Regions from separate parts of the Streptomyces formicae genome, predicted to be linked through region 1. Evidence: predicted binding sites of a transcription regulator. Region 1 holds the regulator's gene; the other holds the start of a gene.
What was found. Region 1 encodes HspR, which represses chaperone genes until heat shock. Its sites were predicted from a motif close to TTGAGNNNNNNNNNCTCAA; they were not measured.

Region 1 (6,838 bases):
GCGCCTGCGCGAGGCCGCCGAGAAGGCCAAGATCGAGCTGTCCTCCTCCACGGAGACCTCGATCAACCTGCCCTACATCACGGCATCCGCCGAGGGCCCGCTGCACCTGGACGAGAAGCTCACGCGCGCCCAGTTCCAGCAGCTCACGTCCGACCTTCTCGAGCGGTGCAAGAACCCGTTCAACAACGTCATCAAGGACGCGGGCATCCAGCTCTCCGAGATCGACCACGTCGTTCTCGTCGGTGGCTCCACCCGCATGCCCGCCGTGGCCGAGCTCGTCAAGGAGCTCACCGGCGGCAAGGACGCCAACAAGGGCGTGAACCCGGACGAGGTCGTCGCCATCGGCGCCTCGCTCCAGGCCGGTGTCCTCAAGGGCGAGGTCAAGGACGTCCTGCTCCTCGACGTGACCCCGCTGTCCCTCGGCATCGAGACCAAGGGAGGGATCATGACCAAGCTCATCGAGCGCAACACCACGATCCCGACCAAGCGCTCGGAGATCTTCACGACGGCCGAGGACAACCAGCCGTCCGTGCAGATCCAGGTCTACCAGGGCGAGCGCGAGATCGCGGCGTACAACAAGAAGCTCGGAATGTTCGAGCTCACGGGCCTGCCCCCGGCCCCGCGCGGCGTCCCGCAGATCGAGGTCTCCTTCGACATCGACGCCAACGGCATCATGCACGTGACCGCGAAGGACCTCGGCACGGGCAAGGAGCAGAAGATGACCGTCACCGGTGGCTCCTCGCTGCCGAAGGACGAGGTCGACCGCATGCGCCAGGAGGCCGAGAAGTACGCGGACGAGGACCACGCGCGCCGCGAGGCCGCCGAGTCCCGCAACCAGGGCGAGCAGCTCGTCTACCAGACCGAGAAGTTCCTCAAGGACAACGAGGACAAGGTCCCCGGCGATGTGAAGACCGAGGTCGAGGAAGCCGTCACCGAGCTGAAGGAGAAGCTCAAGGGCGAGGACTCGGCCGAGATCCGCACCGCGACCGAGAAGGTCGCCGCCGTCTCGCAGAAGCTGGGCCAGGCCATGTACGCCGACGCCCAGGGCGCGCAGGCCGCGGGCGGTCCCGAGGGCGCTGCCCCCGGTGGCGAGGCGCCGAACATGTCGAAGGAAGACGACGGCGTCGTCGACGCCGAGATCGTCGACGACGAGAAGCCCGGTGACGCGAAGGGTGGCGCCGCCTGATGACCGAGGAGACCCCGGGCCTCGGCGAGAACGCCGAGAACCCTGACGTCCCCTCCGGCGCCACCCCCGATGACGCCGCGCCGAAGTCCGCCGAGCCCTCCACCGAGGAGGGCCCGGCGGCCCCGGCCGGGGACGCTGAAAGCACCAAGACGTCCGCGCAGGACGTGGGCCTGACCGCACAGCTGGACCAGGTGCGCACCGCGCTCAACGAGCGCACGGCGGACCTCCAGCGGCTGCAGGCCGAGTACCAGAACTACCGCCGTCGGGTGGAGCGGGACAAGGTCACCGTCAAGGAGATCGCCGCGGCGAACCTCCTGGGCGAGCTGCTCCCGACCCTCGACGACGTCGGCCGCGCCCGTGAGCACGGCGAACTGGTGGGCGGGTTCAAGTCGGTGGCGGAGTCCCTGGAGACCGTCGTCGCCAAGCTGGGCCTCCAGCAGTTCGGCAAGGAGGGCGAGCCCTTCGACCCGACGATCCACGAGGCCCTGATGCACTCGTACGCGCCGGACGTCACCGAGACGACCTGCGTCGCGATCCTGCAGCCCGGGTACCGGATCGGCGAGCGCACCATCCGCCCCGCGCGCGTTGCCGTGGCGGAGCCGCAGCCGGGCGCGCAGACGGTCAAGGGCGAGACGGTCGACGCCGACGCCGACCAGGCGGAGGCAGCGGACAAGGACAACGGTGGCCCGGACGAGGGCTGACGTAACTGACGTTGCACTGACCAGAGAGGAGGGACGTCGGGGATGAGCACCAAGGACTTCATCGAGAAGGACTACTACAAGGTCCTCGGCGTCCCCAAGGACGCCACCGAAGCCGAGATCAAGAAGGCGTACCGGAAGCTCGCCCGCGAGAACCACCCGGACGCCAACAAGGGAAACACCAAGGCGGAGGAGCGCTTCAAGGAGATCTCCGAGGCGAACGACATCCTCGGCGATCCCAAGAAGCGCAAGGAGTACGACGAAGCGCGTGCTCTCTTCGGCAACGGCGGATTCCGGCAGGGTCCCGGAGCCGGCGGCGGTTCGTTCAACTTCGACCTGGGCGACCTCTTCGGAGGCAACGCCCCGGGCGGCGGAGGAGCGGCCGGCGGCGGCTTCGGGGGCGGTCTCGGTGACGTCTTCGGGGGCCTGTTCAACCGCGGCGGCGGAGGTGCCGGTACCGGCACGCGTACGCAGCCGAGGCGCGGCCAGGACATCGAGTCCGAGGTCACGCTGAACTTCACGGAGGCGGTGGACGGCGCGACCGTGCCGCTCCGCATGTCCTCCCAGGCGCCCTGCAAGGCGTGCTCGGGCACCGGCGACAAGAACGGCACGCCGCGCGTGTGCCCGACGTGCGTCGGCACCGGCCAGGTCTCGCGGGGCGGCGGCGGAGGGTTCTCCCTCACCGACCCGTGCGTGGACTGCAAGGGCCGCGGGCTCATCGCCCAGGACCCGTGCGAGGTCTGCGGCGGCTCGGGCCGCGCCAAGTCGTCGCGCACGATGCAGGTGCGGATCCCGGCCGGGGTCTCGGACGGACAGCGCATCCGCCTGCGCGGCAAGGGCGCGCCCGGCGAACGGGGCGGCCCGGCGGGCGACCTGTACGTCGTCGTGCACGTGGAGGCCCACCCGGTCTTCGGCCGCAAGGGCGACAACCTCACGGTCACGGTTCCCGTGACGTACGCGGAGGCCGCGCTGGGCGGCGAGGTCAAGGTGCCCACCCTGGGCGGCCCGCCGGTCACGCTGAAGCTGCCCGCGGGCACGCCCAACGGTCGTACGATGCGGGCGCGCGGCAAGGGAGCGGTCCGCAAGGACGGTACCCGCGGCGACCTGCTCGTGACGGTGGACGTCGTGGTACCGACGTCGCTGTCCGACGAGGCGAAGGAAGCACTGGAGTCCTACCGCAAGGCGACTGCGGGCGACGATCCGCGGGCAGAACTGTTCAAGGCCGCGAAGGGAGCATGAGATGGACGGCCGTCGTCGACAGCCCGGTTTCAGTAGGGCGTATCAGCTCACGGACGAGACGCCGGTGTACGTCATCTCGGTGGCCGCCCAGCTGAGCGGCCTCCATCCCCAGACGCTCCGCCAGTACGACCGCCTGGGCCTGGTCTCCCCGGACCGCACCGCGGGCCGGGGCAGGCGCTACTCCGCCCGCGACATCGAACTGCTGCGCACCGTCCAGCAGTTGTCGCAGGAGGAGGGCATCAACCTCGCCGGCATCAAGCGCATCATCGAGCTGGAGAACCAGGTCACCGCGCTCCAGTCGCGCGTCGCGGAACTGACCGCGGCCGTGGAGGGAGCCGCCGCCACGATGCAGCAACGTGAGGCGGCGGTGCATGCCTCGTACCGCCGCGACCTGGTCCCGTACCAGGACGTCCAGCAGACGAGCGCGCTGGTGGTGTGGCGGCCCAAGAGGTCGTCGGAGCAGTAGTTCTCCAGATTTCGTAGTCTGAAGCAGGGGCCGGAGGGTGACCACCCTCCGGCCCCTGTTCTGCGTGTTGTCCGCTATGTGGGGGAGTTGAGCCGACCATGGCCATGGTGGGTCTTTTCTGGATCGCCGAAGGCGATGTGTACGTGGGCGCGAAGCCGTCCGGGCTGGCACCCGGCGTGCGCCTCTCCCCGGAGGGCGTCACGGCCCTGGGCGACAAGCAGTCCGCGTTCTGGCTCTGGGACGACATCCACGAACTGACGGTCGAGAACGTCCCCGTGAAGTCCCTCAAGCTCCACCTGGGCACGATGGTCGACATGGCCCTGACGCTGGGCCTCGGCGGCGAGGACGAGGCGCCGACGATGACGGTACGGATACGCACGGAGACGTCCGACGAGACGTCCGACGAGACGTCCGACGCGGAGGCCGTGGCCGACGTCGAACTCACGGCGTACACGGCGGCGGCGTCGGGCTACTCGCAGACCGAGTACGACCTCTCGCGCGCGCTGCTCAGCCGCATGACGGAGGGGGCGGCGACGCTCCACACGACGTTGGCGGCGATGGCGGAGTGGGGGCGGGGGCATGAGGGGGGCTCGCCTCGGGCGGCTCGGCGGGAGGAGTTGCTGGCGGCGTGGCTGGAGGTGTAGCGCCTCGGCGGGGCGTGAGGGCGGCTACGTAGCGTGGTTGATGACCGAACCGGTGACGTAGAGCGCGTAGAGCACGAGAAGGGTGCCCCAGAAGTCCGGCCAGTACGCCGGACGGTGCTGCCTCTGCCCGTCACCGCGGGAGGTGCGGCTGTTCTTCATGCTCTTCAAGCACGCGACGGTCGTCACGACACCGAGCACGGCGCACGCGACGAAGACCCAGAAGACGAACGGCCTCTCCGAGAGGGAAACGCGACTGGTCCCGGCGTTGGCGGTGACGAACAGTAAATAAGGGCCGAGATAGCGGATCCGCTGGAACTCGCTGTCGCTGCCGTCACCGCTGCCGTCACCGCTGACGGTGGCTCGGGAGGTTTCGTCGGCCATCTCTCTCCTCGTGTGAGCGGGGTCGGTCGAGGGTCAGGAGTTCTGGCTCAAGATGCCTGACTGCCCGATGAGGAAGCCCAGTTGGGCCCTGCTGCCGCTGCCGAGCGTCGCCGCGAGTTTGGCGATGTGGACGCGGGCGGTGCGGACGTTCATGCCCAGGCGCGTGGCGATTTCCGCGTCGGTGAGGCCCTCGATGAGGAGGCTCGCGATGGCGCGTTGGCGTGCGGTGACGCCGTTCTCGGAGAGTTGGGGCGCGGCCTGCGGCCACATGGGCGTGGCCAGGCGCCACAGGCGCCAGAACGTGGTGGCGAAGTACTCGACGAGCGCGGGGTGGCGCAGTTCCAGGGCGAGGGTGCGGTCCTTGCACGCCGGAATGAACGCCACGGTCCTGTCGAAGACGAAGAGCCGGTCGGTGACCTCGTCGAGCGTGCGGGCCTCCGCGTCGCCCTCCAGTTGTTCGAAGTAGCCGAGTACGGGCAGGGAGTGCCGGGTCGTGTGCTGGTAGAGCGTCCGCATGCGGCAGCCGCGGGAGAGGAGGTCCTGGTCGCGGGGGAGCGCCTCGGCCAGTGCCTCGGGCGGACGGGTGCCGCCGGGCTGGATGGCGAGGAACTCCTCCCGCGCCTCGCTCATCGCCCGGTCAATGGCTGAATTTATGCGTTCGAGCCCGTCCAGGACGGTGATCGTGGGTGCTTCGTCCGAGGCGGCGGAGAACTCCGCGTCGAGGGCCATGAGCGGCTCGAACGTGGCGGTCAGCTCCTCCTCCCTTCGGCGCTGGTCCGCGATGCGGTCCTCGATGGTGCGCAGGAGGCGGGGCAGGGCGACCTTGGGGGCGGTGGGGCGCAGCCAGCGCATGTCGTCCAGGTCGGGGTGCAGGAGGCCGAAGTCGACCAGGCAGGGCGCCTGCCTCGCCGCCTCGCTCTGGACCCGGCCTTCGCTGAGGGCGCGCGTGTACAGGGCCGATCCCGCGGCGCAGAGTTCCTCGGCTCGATGGGGCGTGTGCTCCCGGTTCATATGTGCTCCCTCCCGCTCGGTTGAAGCGCCGAGATTCTATGCAGGGGACATGTGTGCCGGGCCGGGGCCCGTGATTGAAGTGTCCACTTCTCGCGGTCCGGCCCCGGGGAGCGCGGGAGCGGCCCGGAGCACACCCCGATGAGTCACGGCTGCTGGCTGAGAATTCCGGACTGCCCTATGAGATAGCCGAGCTGGGTCCGGCTGCCGCTGCCGAGTGTGGCGGCGAGTTTGGCGATGTGGACGCGGGCGGTGCGGATGTTCATGCCGAGGCGGGTGGCGATTTCGGCGTCGGTGAGGCCCTCGACGAGGAGGGCCGCGATGGCTCTTTGGCGTGTGGTGATGCCGTTCTCCGGCGGTTGCGGGGCAGCCCGGGGGTACAGGGGCGTAGCCATGCTCCAGAGCCGGTCGAACGTGGTGGCGAAGTATTCGACGAGTGCGGGCAGACGGATCCGCAGGGCCACGTCGCGCTGCTTGTTCACGGGGATGAAGGCCACCGCGCGGTCGAAGACGAAGAGGCGATCCGTGACTTCGTCGAGCGTGCGGACCTCCACATCGCCTTCGAGCCGCTCGTAGTGGGAGAGAGCGGCGGCGTCGTGGCGGGTGGTGTGCTGGTAGAGCGTGCGCATGCGGCCGCCGCGGGCCAGGATCTCCCGGGACCGCGGGAGGGACTGTCTGAGGGATTCGAGCGGTCGGGCGCCCCCGGGCTGGATGACGAGGGCCTCCCGTGACGTTTCGGCCACGGCTTGCTCTATCGCCGCAGCGATGCGGGGGAAGCCCTCCAGGGCGGTGATCAAGGAGTGTTCGTGAGTGCCTGAGGGGGCCTGCGGCTGGAGCGCCAGGAACGGTTCGAACGTCGCGGTGAGCTTCTCCTCGCGTCGGCGGTGACGGGCGACGCGGTCCTCGATGGTGCGCAGGAGCCGGGGGAGGACGACGGCCGGGGCGACGGGCTTCAGCCACCGCGCGTCGTCGGCGTCGGTCTTGAGGAATCCGAACTCGAGCAGGCAGGGGGCCGGTTCGGCGTCGCCGCCTCGGATGCGGCCCTCGCGCACGGCGCGCGTGTAGAGGACCGAGCCGGTTTCACAGAGTTGGTCGGCTCCGTGCGGCATGTGCTCGTCGGACATGTGGCGCGCTCCCTCCGGCTTGGTAGAAGCGCCGCGATTCTACGCAAGGGGGAGGTGCGCCGCCGTCGGCTCCGGGCAGTGCGCGCGGATCA
Region 2 (6,838 bases), 3.0 Mb from region 1:
CACCGCACCGGCAAGGCCGAGAAGTGCACGATGTGCTATCCACGCGTCGAGGTGGGCCTGCCCACCGTCTGCTCGGAGACCTGCGTGGGGCGCCTGCGCTACCTCGGGGTGATCCTCTACGACCCCGACAAGGTGACGGCTGCGGCCTCGGAGCCGGACGAACACAAGTTGTACGAGGCCCAGTTGGGGGTCTTCCTCGATCCGGACGACCCCGAGGTGCGCAGGGACGCCGAGCGCTCGGGGATCTCCTACGACTGGCTGGAGGCGGCCCGCCGCTCCCCGGTGCACGCGCTGATCAGCACGTACAAGGTGGCGCTTCCGCTGCACCCGGAGTACCGCACGATGCCGATGGTCTGGTACATCCCGCCGCTCTCCCCCGTGGTGGACGCGCTGAGCGAGACCGGCCACGACGGCGAGGACCTGGACAACCTCTTCGGCGCGATCGACACCCTGCGCATCCCCCTCGAATACCTCGCGGAGATCTTCACGGCCGGTGACGTCGGCCCGGTGCGCTCCTCGCTCGAGAAGCTCGCGGCGATGCGGGCGCACATGCGGGCCATCAACCTCGGGGACACGCCCGACAGTTCGGTCGCCCATTCGGTGGGCATGTCGGCGCGGGAGATCGAGGAGATGTACCGGCTGCTCGCCATCGCCAAGTACGAGGACCGGTACGTCATCCCCACCGCCGCGGTCGGCGACGCCCGGCGCCTGGAGGAGTCGGCGCTGCCCGACTCGTGCAGCCTCGACTACGAGGACGGGCCCGGCATGGGCGGCGAGGGCCCCTTCGGGCAGGACTCGGGACGCAAGCAGCTGCCGCTGGTGACCATCGAGAACTTCCACGCGCTGCGGGCCCGGCAGACCGCCGACGAACAGCCGAGCGCGGCCGAGGAGGCCCACGCGGCCAGGGAGGACGACAAGTGACGCGCCACGCGGTGCTCTACCAGGCGGCGGCGCTCTGCCTGGCCTATCCGGACGACGAGTTCCGCGCGCGGCTTCCGCTGCTGAGGGCGGCGGCGCCCGCGGAGCTGACCTGCTTCCTGGACCACGCCGAGTCGACAGGGCAGCGCGAGCTTGCCGCGCACTACGTCCAGGTCTTCGACTTCAAGAACCGGCACAGCCTCTATCTGAGCTGGTGGCGGGACGGCGACACCCGGCGGCGCGGCATGGCCCTGGTGCGCTTCAAGGAGGTCTACCGCGAGCACGGCCTGGAGTTCAGCGGCGAGGAGCTGCCGGACTTCCTGCCCGCGGTCCTGGAGTTCTCCGCGCACGCGGGCCCGGTGCTGCTCACCGAGAACCGCAGCGGCATCGAACTCCTCCGCCTGGCCCTGACCGACTTCGGCACGCCGTACGCCGCCGTCCTCGACGCCGTCTGCGCCTCGCTGCCCGGACCCACGCCCAAGGACCGCGCGGAGGCGCTGGCCCTGGCCCGCTCGGGGCCGCCGCGCGAGGACGTCGGACTCGAACCGTTCGGCGGCATGGAACCCTTCGCACTCATCGGGGAGCGTCCCTCATGAACACGCTGCTGTGGGGCGCGCTCCCCTACGTCGCCTTCGTCCTGCTCGTCGCGGGCGTCGTCTGGCGCTACCGCTACGACAAGTTCGGCTGGACGACCCGCTCCTCGCAGGTCTACGAGTCCAAGCTCCTCAACATCGCCTCGCCGATGTTCCACTACGGCATCCTCTTCGTCCTCGTGGGCCACCTCATGGGCCTGTTCGTGCCGGAGTCGTGGACGGACAAGGTCGGCCTGACCGAGAGCGCCTACCACAAGCTGTCGCTGTGGGGCGGCACGGCGGCGGGCGCGCTCGCCGTGCTCGGCATCCTGATGCTGCTCTACCGGCGCCGCACCAAGGCGCCGGTCTTCCGCGCGACCACCGCCAACGACAAGCTGATGTACGTCGTGCTGCTCGCTGCGATCGTCATGGGCATGTGGGCCAAGCTCACCAACTCCGGCCTGGAGGAGGGCTACAACTACCGCGAGAGCATCGCGCCCTGGGCCCGCAGCCTGTTCACGCTCCAGCCGGACGTCGACCGGATGGTGGGCGTCCCGCTGACCTTCCAGATCCACGCGGTGATCGGGCTGCTGCTGTTCGCGCTGCTGCCCTTCACTCGGCTGATCCACATGTTCAGCGCGCCGGTTCAGTATCTCTTCCGGCCGTACGTGGTGTATCGGAGCCGGGACCCCAAGCGGGTCGGGGCCCGGCCTGATCGGAGGGGGTGGGAGCGGGCTGATTCGTGACGTCGACTGCGGGTCGTTCGTGGCTGAGCGCGCAGTTCCCCGCGCCCCTTACGGGGCCCTCTTGTCGTCCTCGTCCACGATCTCCGCGTCCACCACGCCCTCCTCAGCGGTGGACTCCGAGGGCGTCTGTTGGTCCGAGGCGCCCCCGCCGGAACTCGCGTACATCGCCTGACCCATCTTCTGGCTGACGGAGGCGAGCTTCTCGGCGCCGGTGCGCAGGGCCGCGGTGTCGTCCGGCCTGTTCTTGAGGAGCTCCTTCAACTCGGCGGCCGCCGCCTCCACTTCGCTCTTCGTGTCGGCGGGCACGCGCTCCTCGTTGTCGCGCAGGAACCGCTCGGTCTGGTAGACGAGCTGCTCCGCCTGGTTGCGGGTCTCCGCGGCCTCGCGGCGCCTGCGGTCCTCCTCCGCGTGCTCCTCGGCCTCGCGAACCATGCGGTTGATGTCGTCCTTGGGCAGCGCGGAACCGCCGGTCACCGTCATGCGCTGCTCGCGCCCGGTGGCCTCGTCCTTCGCGGACACGTGCATGATTCCGTTGGCGTCGATGTCGAAGGTGACCTCGATCTTGGGGACGCCGCGCGGGGCGGGCGGCAGTCCCGTGAGGTCGAAGACGCCGAGCTTCTTGTTGTACGCGGCGATCTCCCGCTCGCCCTGGAAGACCTGGATGCCCACCGAGGGCTGGTTGTCCTCGGCGGTCGAGAAGGTCTCCGAACGCTTGGTGGGGATCGTGGTGTTGCGCTCGATGAGCTTGGTCATGATGCCGCCCTTGGTCTCGATGCCGAGGGACAGCGGGGTCACGTCGAGCAGCAGCACGTCCTTCACGTCGCCGCGGATCACCCCGGCCTGGAGGGCCGCGCCGAGTGCCACCACCTCGTCGGGGTTGACGCCCTTGTGCGGGTCCTTGCCGGTGAGTTCCCTGACCAGTTCGCTCACCGCGGGCATGCGCGTGGAGCCGCCGACCAGGATCACGTGGTCGACCGCGGACAGCTTGATGCCCGCGTCCTTGACCGCCTGGTGGAAGGGCTGCTTGCAGCGGTCGAGCAAGTCCGCCGTGAGCTCCTGGAACTGAGCGCGCGTCAGCTTCTCGGCCAGGTGCAGCGGGCCCTCGGCGGACGCGGTGATGTAGGGCAGGTTGATGTCCGTCTCACTCGACGACGACAGCTCGATCTTCGCCTTCTCCGCGCCCTCGCGCAGGCGTTGGAGCGCCATCTTGTCCTTGGCGAGGTCCACGCCGTGCCCGTTCTTGAACTGCCGCACGAGGTGCTCGACGATCCGCTGGTCCCAGTCGTCGCCGCCGAGCTGGGTGTCGCCGTTGGTGGCCTTGACCTCGATGACGCCGTCACCCATCTCCAGGAGGGAGACGTCGAAGGTGCCGCCGCCGAGGTCGAAGACGAGCACGGTCTGGTCGTCGCCCTTGTCCAGGCCGTACGCGAGGGCCGCCGCCGTCGGCTCGTTGATGATGCGCAGGACGTTCAGGCCCGCGATCTCTCCGGCCTCCTTGGTGGCCTGGCGCTGGGTGTCGTCGAAGTACGCGGGCACGGTGACGACCGCGTCGGTGACGTCCTCCCCGAGGTAGGACTCGGCGTCCCGCTTGAGCTTCTGCAGGACGCGCGCGGACAGCTCCTGCGCGGTGTAGCGGGTGCCGTCCACGGAGCCGCTCTCCGGGAAGCGCCAACCGCTGTCGCCCATGTGGCGTTTGACGGAGCGCGCGGTCCGCTCCACGTTCGTGACCGCCTGTCGCTTGGCGACCTCGCCCACCAGGACGTCGCCGCTCTTCGCGAACGCGACGACCGAGGGCGTGGTGCGCGCCCCCTCCGCGTTGACGACGACGGTGGGCTCACCGCCCTCCAGCACGGCCACCACTGAGTTCGTCGTCCCGAGATCGATCCCGACCGCACGTGCCATGGTCCAGTCCCTTCCGCCGCGAGCCCAAGTCCCCCGTATCCAGGTCTACTCCGTCCTCCATCACAAAACTTGAGCGGGCTCTTGTCAACCCCCGGACATGACGATGCCGCCGCCCCATCGGGACGGCGGCACGGTCAACAGGAGTCGCGTCAGGCCAGCTTGGCCGAGAGCGTGATGGTCGTGCCCGTGAGCGCCTGGCTCACCGGGCAGTTGGCCTTGGCGTCCTCGGCGGCCGAGGTGAAGGCGGCCTCGTCGAGTCCCGGCACGGTGCCCTCGACGGTGAGGTGGATGCCGGTGATGCCGGTGCCCGGCTGGAAGGTCACGTCGGCGGACGTGGTGAGGCGGGTGGGCGGGGTGCCCGCGCCGGTGAGGCCGTGCGAGAGGGCCATGGAGAAGCAGCTGGAGTGCGCGGCCGCGATCAGCTCCTCCGGGCTGGTCTTGCCGTTCGCCTCCTCGGCGCGCGACGGCCAGGACACCGCCTGCTCCCCGATGCCGGAGGAGTCGAAGGTGACGGTGCCCGACCCCTCCGTCAGCGAGCCTTCCCAGACCGTGTGCGCGGAGCGCGTGGTTGCCACGATGCAGTTCCCTTCAGTGCGGTTCCGTGATCGGAAGTTCCGTGGGCACCATCCGATCACACTCCGGATGAAATCGGGCCGCGCGGGGCGCAGCAGCGGCCCGGGAGATGTTCGAGCGGGCAGCGCAGGTGCGCCTCGGCCGATACGAACAAGTTGTGTCGGCCGACGCGCCAAAGATGCCTCTGAGGTGCGAGAACAGGGGCGTGACAAGGGCTCAATGGCCGGAATGGCAACTGGGCAAAGGTCGTCGGCGGTGACACTTTGAGGCCCCCTCGCGCACGGAACGAGGAGATCCTCTCAGGGGGTATGGCCATGCGCATGAACTACTCGGACCGCGGTCCGTCTCCACTGGAACCGGAGAAGCCCGGTGCGGCGGGCGACCGCGACTCGACCTTCGGCTGGTGGGGTGCCTTCAGCATCCAGAAGTTCGTCAACCAGGCGACGCTCTACCACACGCACGAGGATGCCACCGGCTGGCTGGCGTACCTCCAGCAGTTCTACGACCGCAACTTCTGGTTCGCCGACGGCGGCGCGCAGGTGTGGGCGTACGAGGAGACGTACGACAACTGGCAGGACCGCTACGGCATGGACGCGGTGTGCGCCGTGTACCACTCCGGGCACGGCGGCATGGACGGCAACGGCGTCTTCTTCGCGCCACTCGGCGCCGTCTGGGACGGCCGCAGCGACGCGATCTCCAACCGGATGGCGCTCGGCAACGAGAAGGCCAACTACGTCTTCTGGTCGACCTGCGACTCGCTCAAGGTCACCGGCGGCCACTCCCCGATCCGCACCTGGGCCGGTCCCAACATCGGCTTCCGGATGATCTTCGGGTTCGAGACCACCAGCATCGACAGCGGCGACTACGGCAAGAAGTTCTGGGAGAAGTGGCGGGCCGGGCAGACGTACTGCGACGCGTGGCTGAACGCGAGCTGGGACATCTACCACGGCCAGGCGCCCTCCGTCGCCGCGGTCGGCACCACCCAGGCCGAGGCCGTCAACCGGCTCAACACCGAACGCAACTTCTACCGGGACCACGTGCCGGACACCTGGTACGCGTGGCGCTGGTACTACGCGCGCGAAGGCGTCAGGGAGCCGCTCACCCAGCTCCCGGGCCCGCAGCAGATCGTCCAGCTCGCGCCCCGCGACCCGAGCGCGGAACTGACCGACCTGGGCCGCCAGGCCGGGTTCCCGACGGCCGCGCTCCAGGAGGTGCAGGTCGAACGCCAGGGCGTCATCAACGCGACCTCCGGCGACCGCGTCATCTCCACCGCCCCCGGCGGCAACCGCTGGATCAAGCTCGCCGAGCCCAACCACCGCAACACCCAGCAACTGCCCACCGACCGGGCGATCGAGGCGGCGCGCGCCTTCGCCGAGCAGTACGCCGAGGGCGCCGAGCTCGTCGTCGACAGCGTGCACGACCTGATGCAGAACTCCGGCACCAAGGACGGCTCCGAGGTCGGGCGCCCGGTGTCCCTGCAGACGCACGTGACGTTCCGCCAGGTCTTCGACGGCGTGCCCGTCATCACGCCGGGGCGGGGCCTGATCCGGGTGGGCCTGGACAACGACGGCACCGTCGTCCAGTCGCAGATCGCCACGCGCAAGGCCACCGGCGTCACGCGCGAGCCGAGCACGGAGGTCTCACCGCCGCCGCCCAAGGGCGGCAAGGCGACGGCCGCGCCGCTGGAGCGCGACCCGCGCAAGGCGCTCGACGCGGCGCAGCGCAGGCTGCTCGCCGAGCTCGCGGCGGTCACCGCGGGCGAGAGCGTCCAGGGCGCGGCGCAGCAGCGTCAGCCCGAGGTCAAGGACGTGCCGGGCACGTTCGAGGTCGGCTACGAGGTGGAGGGCAACGAGGCGTACCCCGCGGCCCGCAAGCTGATCGAGATCGGCGAGCGGGACAGCATGTTCCGCACGCAGCGCTGGGTCGTCGCGCCGCTGGCGAGGTAGCCGCGACCACCGGCACCCGAGGTCAGCCGTTCGAGGTGGCGGCCCGCTGCTTGCGGGCCGCCATCCACGCGTAGACGAGCACGCCCACGAAGAGGAACAGCACGCCCTGGTAGACGGCCGCGTAGCCCGACCCGGCGACGAGCCACATCGCGAACGCGAACGCGACACCGGCGAGCACGGC

Region 2: the regulator HspR is predicted to act here: its motif matches at 4,208-4,226, upstream of dnaK (molecular chaperone DnaK).

Annotation. Positions count from the first base shown of each region.
Region 1 is NZ_CP022685.1:4,998,743-5,005,580, forward strand. Features, by position in the region: gene dnaK (molecular chaperone DnaK) at 1-1,186, shown strand, start outside; gene grpE (nucleotide exchange factor GrpE) at 1,186-1,887, shown strand; gene dnaJ (molecular chaperone DnaJ) at 1,930-3,123, shown strand; gene KY5_RS21515 (heat shock protein transcriptional repressor HspR) at 3,125-3,589, shown strand; gene KY5_RS21520 (hypothetical protein) at 3,688-4,233, shown strand; gene KY5_RS21525 (hypothetical protein) at 4,258-4,614, opposite strand; gene KY5_RS21530 (helix-turn-helix transcriptional regulator) at 4,648-5,625, opposite strand; gene KY5_RS21535 (helix-turn-helix transcriptional regulator) at 5,769-6,746, opposite strand; gene KY5_RS21540 (helix-turn-helix transcriptional regulator) at 6,836-6,838, opposite strand, start outside.
Region 2 is NZ_CP022685.1:7,996,034-8,002,871, reverse strand. Features, by position in the region: gene narH (nitrate reductase subunit beta) at 1-921, shown strand, start outside; gene narJ (nitrate reductase molybdenum cofactor assembly chaperone) at 918-1,514, shown strand; gene narI (respiratory nitrate reductase subunit gamma) at 1,511-2,236, shown strand; gene dnaK (molecular chaperone DnaK) at 2,285-4,138, opposite strand; gene KY5_RS34845 (OsmC family protein) at 4,288-4,713, opposite strand; gene KY5_RS34840 (DUF6345 domain-containing protein) at 5,032-6,657, shown strand; gene KY5_RS34835 (amino acid permease) at 6,680-6,838, opposite strand, start outside.